One region of the Micrococcus sp. KRD077 genome, then DNA from elsewhere that is predicted to be linked to it. Evidence: predicted binding sites of a transcription regulator. Region 1 holds the regulator's gene; the other holds the start of a gene.
What was found. Region 1 encodes HrcA, which represses chaperone genes, less so after heat shock. Its sites were predicted from a motif close to TTNGCACTCGNNNNNNNCGAGTGCNAA; they were not measured.
Positions count from the first base shown of each region.

Region 2: the regulator HrcA is predicted to act here: its motif matches at 7,639-7,665, upstream of groL (chaperonin GroEL).

Region 1 is NZ_JABFAZ010000009.1:32,793-41,275, reverse strand. It holds gene lepA (translation elongation factor 4) at 1-1,238, shown strand, start outside; gene hemW (radical SAM family heme chaperone HemW) at 1,239-2,519, shown strand; gene J1M39_RS12215 (DUF4870 domain-containing protein) at 2,535-2,954, opposite strand; gene J1M39_RS02665 (DUF3097 family protein) at 3,049-3,909, opposite strand; gene hrcA (heat-inducible transcriptional repressor HrcA) at 4,080-5,093, shown strand; gene dnaJ (molecular chaperone DnaJ) at 5,169-6,302, shown strand; gene J1M39_RS02650 (16S rRNA (uracil(1498)-N(3))-methyltransferase) at 6,299-7,060, shown strand; gene J1M39_RS02645 (PhoH family protein) at 7,101-8,174, shown strand; gene ybeY (rRNA maturation RNase YbeY) at 8,164-8,483, shown strand, end outside.
Region 2 is NZ_JABFAZ010000028.1:9,957-19,926, reverse strand. It holds gene J1M39_RS07355 (DUF4032 domain-containing protein) at 1-92, opposite strand, end outside; gene J1M39_RS07350 (DsbA family protein) at 200-1,072, shown strand; tRNA gene J1M39_RS07345 (tRNA-Thr) at 1,192-1,268, shown strand; gene J1M39_RS12545 (S8 family peptidase) at 1,545-2,996, shown strand; tRNA gene J1M39_RS07335 (tRNA-Val) at 3,197-3,270, shown strand; gene J1M39_RS07330 (threonine/serine ThrE exporter family protein) at 3,437-5,353, shown strand; gene J1M39_RS07325 (uracil-DNA glycosylase) at 5,367-6,044, opposite strand; gene J1M39_RS07320 (DUF3263 domain-containing protein) at 6,081-6,425, shown strand; gene J1M39_RS07315 (LytR C-terminal domain-containing protein) at 6,429-7,478, shown strand; gene groL (chaperonin GroEL) at 7,799-9,430, shown strand; gene J1M39_RS07305 (DUF4031 domain-containing protein) at 9,540-9,970, opposite strand, start outside.

The DNA of each region.
Region 1 (8,483 bases):
TGATCTTCGACTCCGTGTACGACACCTACCGGGGCGTCGTCACGTACGTGCGCGTCGTGGACGGCCGGCTCTCCCCGCGGGAGAAGGTCCGCATGATGTCCACGGGCACCACCTACGAGCTCCTCGAGATCGGCGTCTCCTCCCCGGAGCCCGTACCCACGAAGGGCCTGGCCGTGGGCGAGGTGGGCTACCTCATCACCGGCGTGAAGGACGTGCGGCAGTCCAAGGTGGGCGACACGGTCACCAACCACGCCCACCCGGCCGAGCAGTCCCTGGGTGGCTACGAGGACCCCAAGCCCATGGTGTTCTCAGGCCTGTACCCCATCGACGGCTCGGACTATCCCGTGCTGCGTGACGCCCTGGACAAGCTCAAGCTCAACGACGCCGCGCTCGTCTACGAGCCGGAGACCTCGGTCGCGCTGGGCTTCGGCTTCCGCGTCGGCTTCCTCGGTCTGCTGCATCTGGAGATCGTGCGCGAGCGCCTCGAGCGCGAGTTCGGGCTCGACCTCATCTCCACCGCGCCCAACGTGGTCTACGAGGTCACCCGGGAGGACCGTGAGGTCGTCACCGTGACCAACCCCTCCGAGTTCCCCGAGGGCAAGATCCTCGAGGTGCGCGAGCCCATGGCCTCGGCCACGATCATCGTGCCGGCCGAGTTCATCGGCGCCGTCATGGAGCTGTGCCAGGCCAAGCGCGGCAACCTCAAGGGCATGGACTACCTCTCCGAGGAACGGGTGGAGATCCGCTACTGGATCCCGCTGGCCGAGATCGTGTTCGACTTCTTCGACCAGCTCAAGTCCCGCACCAAGGGGTACGCCTCGCTGGACTGGAAGGCCGACGGTGACCAGGCGGCCGACCTCGTCAAGGTGGACATCCTGCTCCAGGGCGAACAGGTGGACGCGTTCTCCTCCATCACCCACAAGGACAACGCCTATACGTACGGCGTGATGATGACGGGCAAGCTCAAGGAGCTGATCCCGCGCCAGCAGTACGAGGTGCCGATCCAGGCCGCCATCGGCTCGCGCATCATCGCCCGCGAGAACATCCGCGCGATCCGCAAGGACGTGCTCTCCAAGTGCTACGGCGGCGACATCTCCCGCAAGCGCAAGCTGCTCGAGAAGCAGAAGGAGGGCAAGAAGCGCATGAAGATGGTGGGCCGGGTCGAGGTCCCACAGGAGGCCTTCATCGCCGCCCTGTCCTCGGACGGCGCCGGCGCCGACCAGGCGGCGAAGAAGTAAGTGCCCGCCCTGCCCCTCGGCGAGCCGGTCCCCGACGACGGCCGGCTGCCGGCCGACGTCGGGCAGCGGGTGCGCGCGGCCGCCGGCGACGGCGCGGCGCGCACCTTCAGCCTGTACGTCCACGTGCCGTTCTGCACCGTGCGCTGCGGCTACTGCGACTTCAACACGTACACGGCCGTCGACCTCGGCCCCGGCGCGGGCCGCGGCGACTACTGGGAGTCGGCGGTCGCGGAGCTGGACTTCGCCGCGGACGTGCTCGCGTCCTCGGACGTGCCCGCCCGCCCGCTGCACACGGTGTTCTTCGGCGGCGGCACGCCCACGCTCCTGCCGGCCGCGGACCTCGTGCGCATCCTCCAGGCGGCGGTGGACCGGTTCGGGATCGCGCCCGGCGCGGAGGTGACCACCGAGGCCAACCCGGACACGATCACCCCGGAGTACGCCCGCCAGCTCGCGGCCGGCGGCTTCACCCGCCTCTCCCTGGGCATGCAGTCCGCGATGCCGCACGTGCTCGCCACGCTCGAGCGCACCCATCGGCCCGAGTCCGTCCCCGCCGCCGTCGCCGCGGCCCGCGAGGCCGGCCTGGAGGTGTCCCTGGACCTGATCTACGGGACCGCGGGGGAGTCCCTCGCCGACTGGCGGGCCACGCTCGAGGCCGCAGTCGTCCTGGCCCCGGACCACGTGAGCGCGTACTCGCTGATCGTGGAGGAGGGCACCAAGCTCGGGGCCCAGGTGGCCCGCGGCGAGGTGGCGGACGTGGACCCCGACGACCAGGCGGACAAGTACCTGCTCGCCGAGGAGCTGCTCAGCGCCGCCGGCTACCGCTGGTACGAGGTGTCCAACTGGGCGCGGGATCCGCGGGGGTCCGGGGTCCACCGCGCGCGGCACAACGTGGCGTACTGGGAGGACCAGGACTGGTGGGGGATCGGCCCGGGCGCGCACTCGCACCTCGCCGGCGTCCGGTTCTGGAACGCCAAGCACCCCGCCGCCTACGCGCAGCGGCTGGCCACGGGGGTCACCCCCGCCGTCGGCCGCGAGCGGCCCGACGCCGACGCGCGGCGCCTCGAGCGCATCATGCTCGCGGTGCGCACGGTGGGCGGGCTCCCGACCGCGGAGCTCGTCTCGGAGACGCCGGGGGAGGCCGCGCGGATCCGCGGGGCGATCGCCGAACTCATCGCCGCGGGCCTGCTGGACGGGCGCGCCGCCGTCGACGGGCGCATCATCCCGACGCTCGAGGGGCGGCTGCGCAACGACGCGATCGTCCGGGCGCTGGCCGGCTTCTGACCGGCCGACCCCGGGTCAGCGCAGGATGCGCAGGTTGAACGGGTACCGGAACGGACGGCCCTTGGACACGTGCGAGGCGCCCATCACGCCGTAGACCGCCATGGCGGCCCACGTGAGCGCGCCGAGGATCGCGAAGATCGGGCCGACCACCGGCAACAGGGACAGGAAGAAGAACAGGAGCGTGATGAGCGTGGGCGGCCCGGAGAAGTTCAGGGCCTCCCGCGACTCCTGCGAGGTGAACGGGCCGCGGTCGCGATAGAGCAGCCACACGACCAGCGGGCCGAGCACGCCGAACGCCAGACTGAGATGGGCCAGCGCCGCGCGGTCACGGTCCTGCTTCGCCGTGAGCGGGGCGCCGCGGCCGCCGGCCGAGACGAGCCAGGCGGGCGGGCCGTGGCCGGTGCGGCCGGCGTCGGGCTGCGCGCGGGTGTTCACGAGGGGCTCCTCCTGGATCGCGGGACCTGCGCGCCGGGGACCGGGCGCAGGGCATGGGCCAGCATAGCGCGGGCGGGCCGTGGCCGCGGCGAGATCAGTGCTCGGGGGCGGCGGTGAGGAAGTCGATGAGCTCCTCCACGCGGCCCAGCAGGGACGGCTCGAGGTCCGCGTACGTGGTGACGTGGGAGAGCAGCCGCTTCCACCCCAGCCCCGTGGCCTCCTTGCTCCCGTGCGGCCAGCCCAGTCCCCGCAGGATCCCCGTCTTCCAGTCCTGGCCCTTCGGCACGACGGGCCACGCGGGGATGCCGAGGACGGAGGGCTTGATGACCTGCCAGACGTCCACGTAGGGGTGGCCGAGGATGAGCACGTTGCCCGCGGCGCCCGGCACCCGCATGGCCTCGGCCGCGAGGCGTTCCTCCTTGGACCCGGTGACGAGGTGGTCCACAAGGATCCCGAGCCGGCGCCACGGACCGGGGGCGAACGCACGGATCGCCCCGGCGAGGTCGTCCACGCCGTGCAGGGGCTCCACGACGATGCCCTCGAGGCGCAGGTCCTCGCCCCACACCTTCTCCACCAGCTCGGCGTCGTGCACGCCCTCCACCCAGATGCGCGAGGCGCGGGCAGTGCGGGCCCGCGCCCCCTCGACCCGTCGCGAGCCGGAGGCGGTGCGGGCCGGCGCCGCCGGGGCCGCGGCGGTCGGGGGGACCAGGGTCACGGGCTCGCCGTCGATCCAGAAGCCGCCGCCGAGGGGGAAGCCGCGGCGCACGCCGCGGCGGTCCTCCAGGACCACCACGTGCACGCCGCCGGAGCGCTCGATGCCGCTCACGGCCCCGGTGAACCCGGAGGCCACGTCCTCGACCACCGTGCCGGGGGTGGCGGGCACATCGGGGACGGTCCGGGCGGGGCGGCGCGTCAGGTCGTCGTGGCCCGCGGGGCCCCAGCTGCTCCAGTCCATGGGAGAGCACGGTAGCAACGGGGGCGGGCGATCACCGTGAGCGAAGCCGTGCGGGCCGGTCGGGTCGTCCCCCGGGTCGGACGGTAGCATTGGCACTTGACCCGCCGGAGTGCCAGCCAGGGGCACCTCCGGGGTCGCCCCGGATCCCGACGGACCAGAGGAGGACCGAGATGTCGGAGCAGCCCCGCCGCCTGCAGGTGCTCCAGGCGATCGTGGAGGACTACGTGGCGCTGCGCGAGCCCGTGGGCTCCAAGGCGCTCGTGGAACGGCACGCCCTGGGCGTGTCCTCCGCGACCGTGCGCAACGACATGGCTGCGCTCGAGGAGGAGGGCCTCATCGTGGCCCCGCACACCTCCGCCGGGCGCGTCCCCACGGACAAGGGCTACCGCGTGTTCGTCGACCGCCTCTCCGAGGTGAAGCCGCTGTCCCCCGCCGAGCGCCGGGCCGTGCGGACCCTGCTGGACCCGGAGACGGACACCGAGCACATGATGGAGTCCACGGTGCGCCTCCTGGCCCAGCTGACCCAGCAGGTCGCCGTCGCGCAGTTCCCCCACGAGGACGGCTCCACGATCCGCCACCTCGAACTGGTCTCCCTCACACCCACGCGCGTGCTCGTGGTCCTCATCCTGTCCACGGGACGGGTGGACCAGCGGCACGCCGTGCTGGACCGTCCGGTCGAGGAGGCGGAGCTGTCCGTGCTCCGCGGCCTCCTGCTGGACGCCCTGCTGGGGCTCGGTCCGGTGCAGGCGGCCACCGTGGTGGACGACGTCGTCACCCGGGTCCGCCCGGAGCACCAGCAGTCCGCCGCCCTCGTGGCCGCGGCCGTCCACGACCTGCTCGAGGCCGGTCGGCAGGACCGCATCGTCCTGGCCGGCACCGCCAACCTGGCCCGCTCCCCGGGGGACTTCGGCGCGTCCATCGGGCCGATCCTGGAGGCGCTCGAGGAGCAGGTGGTGCTGCTGCGCCTGCTCACGGAGATGGAGCAGGACGCCCACGGGGTGTCCGTGCGGATCGGGTCCGAGAACGTCGGATCGCTCGCGGACACCTCGGTGGTCGCAGCCGCCTACGGCCCCGGCGCCGTGGCGAAGGTCGGTGTCATCGGTCCGACCCGGATGGACTATCCGGGCACCATGGCCGCCGTCCGGGCGATCGCCCGCTATCTCTCCCGCATCCTGACCACCTGACGCGCCTCCGCGCGTCCTGGCGGGCCCCGTCCCGCATCGCCCCACGTCCCGCTCTCCCCGAGAGGAATCCCCACCGTGACCGACCACTACGAGACGCTCGGCGTCAGCCGTGACGCCAGCACCGAGGAGATCCGCCGCGCCTACCGCAAGCTCGCGCGCACCCATCACCCGGACGTCAACCCCGACCCGGAGGCGGCCGAGCAGTTCAAGCGCATCTCCCACGCCTACGAGGTGCTCTCGGACGAGGGCCGGCGCCGGGCCTACGACACGACGGGCAATGAGAACGGCCAGGCCGGCTTCCCGGGCGGCTTCGGCGGGGCGGGCGGCTTCGGGGGCTTCGCCGACATCTTCGAGACCTTCATGAACGCCGCCGGCCAGGGCGGCCGCGGCGGCCCCGCCAGCCGCGCCCGCCGCGGCCAGGACGCCCTCGTGACCGCGCGGATCGACCTGCGCGACGCCGTCTTCGGCGGCGAGCAGACGATCGAGTTGGACACGGCCGTGCGCTGCGATCGGTGTGAGGGCTCGTGCTGCGAGCCCGGCACCCAGCCGGAGACCTGCCAGACCTGCCACGGCCACGGCATGATCCAGCGCCCCGTGCGGTCGCTGCTGGGCACCGTCATGGCCACCGAGGCCTGCCCCGCCTGCCAGGGGTTCGGCACCGTCATCCCGACGCCCTGCCACGAGTGCGACGGGCAGGGCCGCGTCCGCACCCGGACGCCGCTGACCCTGCGCATCCCCGCGGGCGTGGACGACGGCACCCGCATCCACCTCGCCGGCCGCGGCGAGGCCGGCCCGGGCGGCGGCCCGAACGGGGACCTCTACGTGGAGATCGCGGTCCGCCCGGACGAGACCTTCCGCCGCGAGGGCGACCACCTGGCCACCACCGTGACCGTCCCCATGGCGGCCGCGGCCCTAGGCACCACCGTCACGCTGGACACCCTGGACGGCAAGCAGTCCGTCAGCCTGGACCCGGGTGTGCAGTCCGGCCACGTCGAGGTCCTCCACGGCCTGGGCGTCGGCCGCCTGCGCGGGCAGGGCCGTGGCGACCTCAAGGTGGACGTGGTGGTCACCACGCCCACCGACCTGGACGACGAGCAGCGCCAGCTCCTGGAGCGCCTGGCCGAGGTGCGCGGCGAGGAGGTCGTGCACGGCGCACCCCAGGCCAAGGGCATGTTCGCCCGGCTGCGGGAGAACCTGAGAAACCTGTGACCGCCCCCCTGTTCCACCTCGAGCCGGGCGCCCTGGCCGGCGCGAGCGCGCGCGCGGAGGTCGTCTTCGGCGGCCCCGAGGCCCGGCACGCCGCCGCGGCCATGCGCCTGGCCCCCGGGGAGGCCGTGCTCCTGGCCGACGGGTCGGGCACGCTCGGCCACGGCACCGTGCTCGCGGCCGCCCCGGACGCGGTGTCCGTGCGGCTGGACGCGGTGGCGGAGGAGCCGGCGCCCACCCCGGCGCTCGTGCTCGTCCAGGCCCTCGCCAAGGGCGACCGGGACCTCATGGCGGTCCAGGCCGCCGTCGAGCTCGGCGTGGACGCCGTGGTGCCCTGGGAGGCCGAGCGCTCGATCGTCCGCTGGAAGGGCCCCAAGGCCGCCAAGGCCCGCCAGAAGTGGGCGGACACGGCCCGCGCGGCCGCCAAGCAGGCACGTCGCGCCCGGGTGCCCGCGGTCCGGGACCACGTCTCCGGGACGGCGGTCGCCGGGCTGGCCCGGGACGACGACGGCGGCCGGCTCGTCCTCGTGCTGCACGAGGACGCGGAGCACGGGGTGTCCGCGGTGCCCGCGGGGCGACTCTCCGCGGCCGCCGAGATCGCCGTCGTCGTGGGCCCCGAGGGCGGGATCGGCCCGGCCGAGCTCGAGGCCTGCGTGGCCGCGGGGGCCGTGCCGGTGCGGCTCGGCCCGCACGTGCTGCGCGCCTCCACGGCCGGCCCCGCCGCCCTCGCCGTGCTCCAGCACCGGCTCGGCCGCTGGTGAGCCCCGGCAGGACGGCGCGCCGACGCCTAGACTGGACGGGATGTCCCGCCCCCGCGACCCCGAGGTGATCCACCCCATCGTGACCGCTGTCCCCACGACCCCGACCCCGCCCGCCACCGCGCACGAGGGGGTCGCGTTCGAGTCCGCCGACCTCATGGTCCGCACGCTCGGACCGCAGGACGCCCTGCTGCGGATCCTCGGCGGCGTGTTCCCCACCGTGGACGTCACGGTCCGCGACCAGCGGCTGGACCTGGCCGGGCCGGTGGCCGACGTGGCCTCGGTGCGGCGCGTCGTCGAGGACCTGCGCTCGATCGCCCGCCGCGACCAGGCCGTCACCCCCGAGGTGATGGGCCAGGTCGTCCACCACGTCCGCGACGCCGCCACCGGGCGCGGCGCGGGTCAGCTGCACCTGGACTCGATCCTCTCGGGCCGGGGCCGCCGCATCCGCGCGAAGACCCTGCACCAGCAGGACTACGTGGAGGCGATCGACCGCTCCACCGTCGTCTTCGGCATCGGCCCGGCCGGCACCGGCAAGACCTACCTGGCCATGGCCAAGGCCGTGCAGGCGCTGCAGGCCAAGGAGGTCAACCGCATCATCCTCACCCGCCCGGCCGTCGAGGCCGGCGAGCGGCTCGGCTTCCTGCCCGGCGGGCTCTCCGAGAAGATCGACCCGTACCTGCGCCCTCTGTACGACGCGCTGCACGACATGATCGAGCCCGAGTCGATCCCGCGGCTGATGGAGGCCGGGACCATCGAGGTCGCCCCGCTGGCGTACATGCGCGGCCGCACCCTGAACGACGCGTTCGTGATCCTCGACGAGGCCCAGAACACCACCGGCGAGCAGATGAAGATGTTCCTGACCCGCCTCGGCTTCGGTGCGCGCATGGTCGTCACGGGCGACACCTCGCAGGTGGACCTGCCGCGCGGCACCCAGTCCGGCCTGGCCCAGGCCGTCGAGGTGCTCGAGGGGATCGAGGGACTGGAGATGGTCCGCTTCGACTCCTCGGACGTGGTCCGGCACTCGCTGGTGAGCGCCATCGTGGACGCCTACGACGCCGCCCGCGGCCCCGCGGAGCGGTCCCAGAAGCGAGGAGGGGCCCGCCGTGGCCGTTGAGATCCTGAACGAGTCGGGGATCGAGGTCCCCGAGGACGCGCTGCTGCGCATGGCCCGGCACGTCTACGCGCGCCTGCACGTCCACGAGCGCGCTGAGACGGCCGTGACCGTCGTGGACGCCGCACGCATGGCCGAGCTGCACGAGGAGTGGATGGACCTGCCCGGGCCCACCGACGTGATGAGCCTGCCCATGGACGAGCTGACCCCCGGCTCGCCCGAGGCGCCGGCCGAGGGCGTGCTCGGGGACGTCGTGCTCTGCCCCGAGGTCGCCGCCGAGCAGGCCGCGCGCGGCGGGCACTCCCGTGACGA
Region 2 (9,970 bases), on a different contig from region 1:
AGCGACGTCGCCGGGTCCTCGGAGGCGTCCCCCGAGGGGGCCCCCGTGATGGTCAGTCGATCGACGGGGGAGGGGGTCTCGACGGTGTCCATGGTCACGATCCTTCCAGACAGGGCCGCTATGCTCGCCTGGCGCGGCGCGCCCGCTGCCCGCCGGCTCCGGTGCTCGACCCGGACCGACTGCCCCACGAGGAGGACCCTTGGCCCGGAACACGTCAGGCTCGCACACCTCGGCGAAGGACGCCCGTGCGCGTGCCCGCCAGATCCAGGAGGAGCAGCGCAGGAAGGACCGCCGCCGCCGCACCGGCGTCATCTGGGGCTCGGTCCTCGCGGCGGTGCTCGTGATCGGCCTCGTCGTCGCGTTCGTGCTCAACCGCAACGGCGACGACGCCGCGGCCGCCGGCCCCATCCCCGCCGTGACGAACGAGCAGGGCGGCATCGAGTTGACCTCGGCCACGGGCCTGGCGGAGGGCGCGGGAGAACGCGAGGTCGACCCCTCGAGGATCGAGGTGCCGAAGCAGTCCGCGAGCTCCCAGCCCGAGACCCTGCCGGACACCGAGGCCCGGGCGGACGGCGAGCCGACGCGGATCGTGCTCTACGCGGACTTCAACTGCGTGCACTGCGCGGACTTCGAGACCTCCAACGCGGACCAGATCGAGCAGTGGCTCGAACAGGGCGAGGCCACGGTCGAGTACCGGATGGTGGACTACCTGAGCGCCCCGAATAACCAGAACTACTCGGCCCGCGCCGCCAACGCCGCGTACTGCGTGGCGGACCAGAAGCCCGAGGCCTACAACGGCTTCGTGGCCGCCCTGTTCGCCACCTACGACGAGCACCAGGGCAAGGGCCTGGACAACGCGGCGATCACGCAGCTCGCGCAGGAGCACGGCGCGGACATCGCCTCCTGCGTCGAGGACGGCACGTTCCGCTCCGCGGTCGAGCACACCACCCGCCAGGCGCGCGTCGCCGGCGTGGCCGGCACCCCCACCGTGTTCGTGGACGGGAAGAACTGGGCCCTCGACGGCGAGGACAAGACCTTCGCCGATTGGGCGGGCGCCAAGATCGCCGGCTGACCCGGCTGACCCGTCGCCGAGGTCCGCGGGGCGTCCCCACGCAGGGGGCGCCCCGCGCCGTCCGCCCGGGCCTTGTACGCTGAAAGGGCCGGCCGCGGCGCCCCGGGCGCCGGCCGCAGGCCTCCTTAGCTCAGCTGGCCAGAGCAGCTGCCTTGTAAACAGCAGGTCGCCGGTTCGAATCCGGCAGGGGGCTCCACTCCACCGCGGGCCCGACGGCGCCGCGCACCTCCGCCGGGAGGGCGCGGCGCCGTCGTCGTGTCCGGCGCGGGCCGACGCTGGGGCGCCGCTGTGCGCGCCCGTGGCCATCCGCCGGGCTCGGCTGGCGGATCCGCCAGAGATGCCTCGACCATCCGCCAGACTTCGACCCTGGGCCTCGTCGTGACGGAATCGTGACCTTACCGTGATCCCAGTCACCCCGGCCCGAGCCCCTCGGGCACCCGCGTCCGGTGGCCCAGAACTCCGAGGAGATCCCGTGCAGTCCTCCCCACTCCGCAGCACCCGCCGCCGCATCGGCGCCCTCGTGGCCGGCGCCGTCCTCGCCGGCGGGACCCTGACCTCGTCCCCCGCGCTCGCGGCCCCCTCCGGCGACGCCCCCGCCGCACCGGCAGCCACCCCGACCGCCGCCTCGCCCCTGGCGGCGGCGCAGGTCGAGGACCCGAACGCCGACGGCTACGACTCCTTCATCGTCACCTACAAGGAGACCGCCGCCACCGCCCACGCGAAGGGCCGAGCCAACGCCTGGGGCAAGGCCGCGAAGGAGGCCGGCGTCTCCGTGAAGGAGCTGCGTGAGACCGCGCTCGGCTCCCGCGTGGTCAAGGCGGACCGCAAGCTGGATCAGGCCGAGTCCGCGAAGTTCATGGCCGACCTGAAGGCCTCCGGGGCGGTCGAGGCCGTGGAGCCGGACGCCATCCTCACCGCCACCGGCCTGAGCCCCGTGGACGCCCTCTACTCGCAGCAGTGGGGCTTCACCGGCACCCACGGCATGCGGGTCCCCGGGGCGTGGGACCGCACGACGGGCTCCGGTGCGACCGTGGCCGTCATCGACACCGGCATCACCTCCCACCCGGACCTCGACCGCAACGTCGTGCCCGGCTACGACTTCATCTCCGACGGCAGGGCGGCGCGCGACGGCGGGGGCCGCGACTCCAACCCGCGCGACGAGGGCGACTGGTACGCCGCTGGCGAGTGCGGCACCGCCGGTGCCTCCGACTCCTCGTGGCACGGCACCCACGTGGCGGGCACCGTCGCGGCCGTGGCCGACTCCCAGGGTGTCGTCGGCGTGGCCCCGAACGCGAAGATCCAGCCCATCCGCGTGCTCGGCAAGTGCGGCGGTTCGCTGTCCGACATCGCCGACGCGGTCGTGTGGGCCGCCGGCGGCACCGTGGCGGGCGTGCCGGCCAACCCGAACCCGGCGGACGTCATCAACATGTCCCTCGGCGGCTCCGGCACGTGCGGCACCACCTACCAGAACGCGATCAACGCGGCCGTCTCCCGCGGCGTGCCCGTCGTCGTGGCGGCGGGCAACGAGAACCAGCCCGCCGCCAACGTGCGCCCGGCCAACTGCCGGAACACCATCGTGGTGGCCGCCTCCACCTCGCAGGGCGCCCGCGCCTCGTTCTCGAACTACGGCTCCGCCGTGGACGTGACCGCCCCGGGCGCGAACATCATCTCGACCGTGAACAACGGCGCCACCACCCCGACGACGGCCGGCCACGCCGCCTACAACGGCACCTCGATGGCCACCCCGCACGTCGCGGGCCTGGCCGCCCTGCTGCTGGCCGAGCGGCCGAGCCTCACCCCGGCCCAGGTCGAGTCCACCCTCAGGTCCACGGCCCGGTCCATGCCCGTGTCCTGCTCCGCGGGCTGCGGCGCCGGCCTGGCGGACGCCGCCAGGGCGGTCTCCTCCCTCGGTGGCAGCTCCTGACCGGAGCCCGCCCCGGGCGCCGGGACCTCGTTGGTCGCCCAGGGCGGTTTCGAGCCCGGCGCCACGCTGACCGACGCCTGACGTGCTCGTCGGCTCTCGACGGCCGCTCCGCCGTGCGCGGGGTGGCCGTCGCCCGGGTGGACAGGCGGCGCCGCCTGAGGTATCGTTTTTCGAGTTGTCACCCCCATGGGGCGACGCCCGGATCTTTAGCTCAGTTGGTTAGAGCGTTCGCTTCACACGCGAGAGGTCGCTGGTTCGAGTCCAGTAAGATCCACCGCAGCAGGGCCCTCCTCCGGGAGGGCCCTTTCGCGTCCCCGGGCCGCGGTGCCGACGGCCCCGGCGGGGGAGGTGCCGGCGTGGTTGGATGGACGCGTCGGCGGGGCTCGGCCCACCGCCGTGGCGCGTCCAGCGCCCGCACACGGAAGGAGAGGGTGAGCCGCATGGAGCAGGAGGGCACCCAGGAGCCGGCGCGGTTCGACCCCCGCATCGCGGAGCCCCCGGCCGTCCCCACGCTCATCCCCGTGCTGCGCCCGGCCGGCGCCGAGGACGCCGCCGCTGTCGGCGACCTCACGCTCGACCCGGAGGACCCCGGCCTGCTCGACCTCGACCCGGCGGAGTCGGCCCACCCGGCCGCGGTCGCCGTCGAGCCGACGGAGCCGCTGCCGCCCGTGGTCCGCCCCGCCGCCGCCGATCCGGTCTCGGCGCCGGAGCCGCAGCCGGAGGAATCGGCCGAGCCGGAGGCGGAGACGCTGCCGGAGCCGGCCGCGGACGCGCCCCTGACCGAGCCGCCGCTGTCCGAGCAGGTGCCCACCTCCGTCCTGGCGCCCGCGGAGGCCGACGGCGCCCTGCCCGCCCCGGATGTGATCCCCGAGCCGGACATCACCGTCCCGGACCCGGTGGTCCCCGCGGGTCCGCCCGAGAAGCGCGGGCGTCGGCGCGGCCGGCGCTCCCGCGAGGTCTTCGTCGAGAACCTGCCGACGCAGGCGCTCGTGCTGGCCGACCGCCTGCACTCCTCGCCGTACGGGCGCCGCATGCGCTCCACGCTGCAGCAGCGCCGCGCGGAGGCGCAGGCCCTCGAGGCCCGCACGACCCTGGACTTCGCGCTCAAGCTGGGCGAGACGATGTTCAGCTTCGGCGCGGCTTCGCTGGACGTGGAGACCTCGATCATCGTGGCCACGCAGGCCTACGGGATCCTCGAGACCGAGGTGGACCTGACCAACCAGTCCATCTCCCTGAACTACGCGCCCGACTCCTCACGCGGCGAGGCCCCGTTCACCCTCCAGCGGGTGGTCCGCTCGTCCTCGGTGAACTTCGAGGGGCTCGTGGCCGTCCACCGGCTGGTCGAGGAGATCGCCGCGGGCGAGGTGGACCGGGCCGAGGCCCAGCGCCGGCTCGTGGAGATCCGGCATCAGCCCAAGCCGTTCCCCGCCGTCTTCGAGGTCCTCTTCTCCGGCGTGTTCGTGGCCTGCTTCGTGCCGTTCATCGGGGGGACCTGGACGGGCGCGGCCCTGGGCATGGTCTCCACCTGGCTGGTCTTCTGGCTCAAGGTCCAGGCGGACAAGGCGCGCTTCCCGGAGATCTTCTCCACCATGTTCGGGGCGATCACGGCCACGGTGATCGCGCTGATGGCCCACGCCCTCGACCTGCCGGTCAACCCGGCGCTGGTGATCGCCGGCGGCATCATGATGCTCCTGCCCACGGCGAGGTTCGTCACCGCGGTGCAGGACGCCATCCACGGCTTCCCGGTGACCGCCGCGGGCCGCTTCCTCTCCGCGCTGCTCGTGTTCGCCGGGGTGATGGCCGGGATCATGATCGCCGTGGGCATCGGGGATCTCGTGGGATTCGAACAGCTGGACCTGGCCGAGGCGGGGACGCTGAGCTATCCGCCGCTGCTGCTGCTGGGCCTCGTGATGGCCGCGGGCATGGCGGACGCGGTGGTGGAGCAGTCGCGGTGGCCGCAGATCCTGGCCTGCGGTCTCGTGTCCGGGGCCGGCTTCGGCGCGTACCTGGCAGCGCAGCAGATCGGGGTCAGTGACCGGCTGGTGCCCGCGGTCGCCGCGGCGGCGGTCGGGTTCCTCGGCCGCCTGGTGGCCCAGCGGCTCGCGGCCCCGGCGCTCGTGATCGTCCTGCCGTCCATGCTGTTCCTGCTTCCCGGACTCACCATGTTCCGGTCCGTCTACGGGTTCACCGTGGAGACCGGGGCCACGCTGCTGGGCGTCGAGGGACTGTTCAACGCCGCGGTCATCGTCGTGGCGATCGCGGCCGGCGTCGCCTTCGGCAACACCCTGGCCAAGCCGATCACCGACCGGATGGGCACGCTGCTGCCCACCGAGCTCGTGATGCACCAGCGCGGCTGACCGGCGGCCCGGCTCAGTCGGGCAGGCGCCAGTCCACCGGCTCCGCGCCGGCCGCCTCGAGGAGCCGGTTCACCCGGCTGAACGGCCGGGAGCCGAAGAACCCGCGGTGGGCGCTCAGGGGCGAGGGATGCGGGGACTCCACGACGCCGGCCCCCGCCGCCGTCAGCAGCGGCGCCATGCGCCGCGCGTCGGCTCCCCACAGCAGCCCCACGAGCGGGGTGCCGCGCGCACAGAGGGCCCGCACCGCGGCCTCCGTGATCTGCTCCCAGCCGAGGCCGCGGTGGCTGCCGGGTGCGCCGGCCCGCACGCTGAGGGCGCGGTTCAGCAGCAGCACGCCCTGGTCCGTCCACGCGGAGAGGTCGCCGTGGGCGGGCGGGGTGATGCCGAGGTCGTCGTGCAGCTCCCGGTGGATGTTGGCCAGGGAGCGGGGCAGCGGCCGCACGTGGCGGTCCACCGCGAAGCTCAGGCCGATCGGATGGCCCGGCGTCGGGTAGGGGTCCTGGCCCAGCACGAGGACGCGGACGTCCGCGAACGGCTGACGGAACGCCCGCAGGATGTGCTCCGGCGCCGGCAGCACCTGCTCTCCGGCCGCCCGGCGGGCCCGCAGCCGCTCGCCGACCTGCTCGAACGCGGCGGCCTGCGGGGCGAGGGCCGCCTCCCAGCCCGGATCCAGGGGCGCGATGAACTCCATGCCCCGAGCGTAGACCGGGTGGGTACAGTGGCCGCCATGTCCCACCCCACGCCCGTCTCGCCCGATCCGGACCCGGACGAGGGTGCCGATGCGCGGCCACGGCGGGACGAGCTGACGGACCTGGAGCGTGCGGTCCTGGACCTGGAGGCCGCCACCTGGCGGTACGGCGGGGCCAAGGACCACGCCGTCCGAGAGCGTCTGGGGCTGTCTCCGACCGCCTATTATCAGGTGTTGAACGGATTGCTGGACCGTGAGGCCGCCCTGGCCTACCGACCCCTGCTGGTCACGCGGCTGCTGCGCAAGCGCGGCACCCGCAGCCGGGCCCGGAGGGGACCCGCGGATCCGGCGCCGTCCACGCCCGCTTCCCGCCAGGAGAACTGACCCATGGCCTACCAGCCCGACCGCTTCGACGAGGTCCCCGAGTACACGGACCAGCGCGGCGCGCACCGCGAGTCCTTCGCCGCCGCCGGCGCGACCGCCACGGGCGGGGGTCGCCGCCTGAGCCCGCTGCTCTGGGTGGCCGGCCTCGTCCTGCTCGCCGGCCTGTTCGTGGGCGTCGTCCTGCCGTGGCTCACCGGTGACCGCTCGGAGCCCGTCGCCGCTGAGAGCTCGACGACGGCCCCGGCGGCCGAGACGTCGACGTCGGCGTCGTCCGAGTCCTCCTCGGCGTCCTCCGCGTCGGCGTCGACTGCACCCGCGACCGAGTCCCCCACCCCGTCCGAGGACACGGCGGAGGCGTCCCGTTCCGCGGCCGCGGCCGAGTCCGCGCGGGTGGCGCAGGAGGCGGCCGCCGCCGAGGCCGCTGAGTCCTCGCGGGTGGCGCAGGAGGCGGCCGCCGCCGAGGCCGCCGAGTCGTCCCGGGCCGCCGCTGCGGCACAGGCGGCGGAGGCCTCGCGTTCCGAAGCCGCCGCGCAGTCCGCCGAGTCGTCCCGTGCCGCCGCCGAGGCACAGGCGGCGGAGGCCTCGCGTTCCGAGGCCGCCGCGCAGTCCGCAGAGGCGTCCCGGTCGGCGGCGGCCGTCCAGGCGGCAGAGTCCTCGCGCGCCGCCGCGTCCCGTTCGGCCGCCGCGGCGGAGGCCTCGCGCTCGCAGTCCGCGGCCGCGTCGAGCTCTCGTGCGGCCGCGCAGTCCGCGGCCGCGTCGAGCTCTCGTGCGGCCGCGCAGTCCGCGGCCGTGCGCGGCACCCACGTCACCGTGTACAACGCGACCCGTACCCAGGGCCTCGCCGCCTCCTACGCGCAGCGGCTCACGAGCGCCGGCTACACCTCGGTGGACGCGAAGAACTGGAGCGGCTACGGCATCCAGTCCTCCACCGTCCTGTACAACGGCTCGGCCAACAAGGCCGCCGCCGAGGCGGTCGGCAAGGAGCTCGGCTTCCCGGTCATGCAGACCCCGAACCTGCAGGTGAACGGCGTCGCGGTGGTCGTCACCGGCTGACCCGCCCGCCGTGCGGCCGTGCCGGACGCGCACCCTTCCCGGCCCCCCGGCGGGGCGCCTCCCGAGGCGTTCTGCCGGGGGCCGTCCGCCGTCCGCGGAAGAGCGGGCTCCCGCACCGCGGACCCTTTGCACTCTCCCGGTGCGAGTGCTCATAATGGGGTTAGCACTCCGAAGGCGCGACTGCCAGCCGTACCCCGGTCGGTCCGGCGCCGTGGAGGAGGACCTGTCCACCGATGAGGCCCCCAGGGGCCGTCCGTCGCGGGCATCGGCGCGGGTCAGCCACCAGAAGTAGGAAGCCGACGTCCAGAAAGGACCTGCACATGGCCAAGACCATCGCATTCGACGAAGAGGCCCGCCGCGGCCTGGAGAAGGGCCTGAACACCCTGGCCGACGCCGTGAAGGTGACCCTCGGCCCCCGCGGCCGCAACGTGGTGCTGGAGAAGAAGTGGGGCGCCCCCACCATCACCAACGACGGCGTCTCCATCGCCAAGGAGATCGAGCTCGAGGACCCGTACGAGAAGATCGGCGCGGAGCTCGTCAAGGAGGTCGCCAAGAAGACCGACGACGTCGCCGGCGACGGCACCACCACCGCCACCGTGCTGGCCCAGGCGCTGGTCCGCGAGGGCCTGCGCAACGTGGCCGCGGGCGCCGACCCGCTGTCCCTGAAGCGCGGCATCGAGAAGGCCGTGGAGGCCGTCACCTCTGAGCTGCTCTCCGCCTCCCGCGAGATCGAGACCAAGGACCAGATCGCGGCCACCGCCTCGATCTCCGCCGCGGACAAGCAGATCGGCTCCCTCATCGCCGAGGCCCTGGACAAGGTCGGCAAGGAGGGCGTCATCACCGTCGAGGAGTCCAACACCTTCGGCCTCGAGCTCGAGCTCACCGAGGGCATGCGCTTCGACAAGGGCTACATCTCCGGTTACTTCGTGACCGACGCGGACCGCCAGGAGGCCGTCCTCGAGGATCCCTACATCCTCATCGTCAACTCGAAGATCTCCTCCGTGAAGGACATGGTGGCGATCCTCGAGAAGGTCATGCAGTCGGGCAAGCCGCTGCTGATCATCGCCGAGGACGTCGAGGGCGAGGCCCTGGCCACCCTCGTGGTCAACAAGATCCGCGGCACCTTCAAGTCCGTGGCCGTGAAGGCCCCGGGCTTCGGTGACCGCCGCAAGGCCATGCTCGCCGACATCGCCATCCTCACCGGCGGCCAGGTCATCTCCTCCGAGGTGGGCCTGTCCCTGGAGAACGCCACCCTCGACCTGCTGGGCTCCGCCCGCAAGGTGGTCATCACCAAGGACGAGACCACCATCGTGGAGGGTGCCGGCGACGCCGAGCAGATCGCCGGCCGCGTGGCACAGATCCGCTCCGAGATCGAGAACACCGACTCGGACTACGACCGCGAGAAGCTGCAGGAGCGCCTCGCCAAGCTGGCCGGCGGCGTGGCCGTCATCAAGGCCGGCGCGGCCACCGAGGTGGAGCTCAAGGAGCGCAAGCACCGCATCGAGGACGCCGTGCGCAACGCCAAGGCCGCGGTGGAGGAGGGCATCGTCGCCGGCGGCGGCGTGGCCCTGATCCAGGCCGGCGCCAAGGCGTTCGGCGGCCTGCAGCTCGAGGGCGACGAGGCCACCGGCGCGAACATCGTCAAGGTCGCCATCGAGGCCCCGCTGAAGCAGATCGCCTTCAACGCGGGCCTGGAGCCCGGCGTCGTGGCGGACAAGGTCAAGACCCTCGACGACGGCCACGGCCTGAACGCCGCCACCGGCGAGTACGAGGACCTGCTGGCCGCCGGCATCAACGACCCGGTGAAGGTGACCCGCTCGGCCCTGCAGAACGCCGCGTCCATCGCGGGCCTGTTCCTGACCACCGAGGCCGTCGTCGCGGACAAGCCCGAGAAGGCCGCCGCCGGCGCCGAGGGCATGGACCCGATGGGCGGCATGGGCGGCATGATGTGATCAGCCGCTGAGCCGGCCCGGCCCGTTCGGGCGCCCAGCCAGCGAGGCCCGTCTCCCCGTCCGGGGAGGCGGGCCTCGCCGCGTCCGGGCCAGCACCGAGGCGCCCCGCTCAGGCCGACAGCGCGGCTCGTTCCGCCGCCAGATTGCGGCGGGCGGCGGCCTCCCAGCGCGCTCGGCCGGGCGCGGTCCGATACAGCCGCTCGGCGCCCAGCAGGGCGTCCAGCACCGCGCCGCGACCGCGGGCCCAGTCCGCGTCGGACACGTGCGCGTAGTCCCGCCGCACCGCGGCCACGTAGCGGGCGTAGGCCTCGGGGGAGCGGCCGAGGACCTCGAGGTCCGCGTCCGAGAACACCGCCCCGGCCGCGTCGTGCGGGGCCGGGTCGTGGGCGGCGGTGAGCAGCACCAGGCGTGCCACCTCGTCGACGACGTCGGCCGGCACGGCCAGCCGCGGATCGGTGAGCACGTCCCGGGCCAGGGCGGCCGAGTCCGCCTCGTCCTGGCCGGCGGGCGCGGTGGGGTCCCCGGCGTAGACGGCGTCGT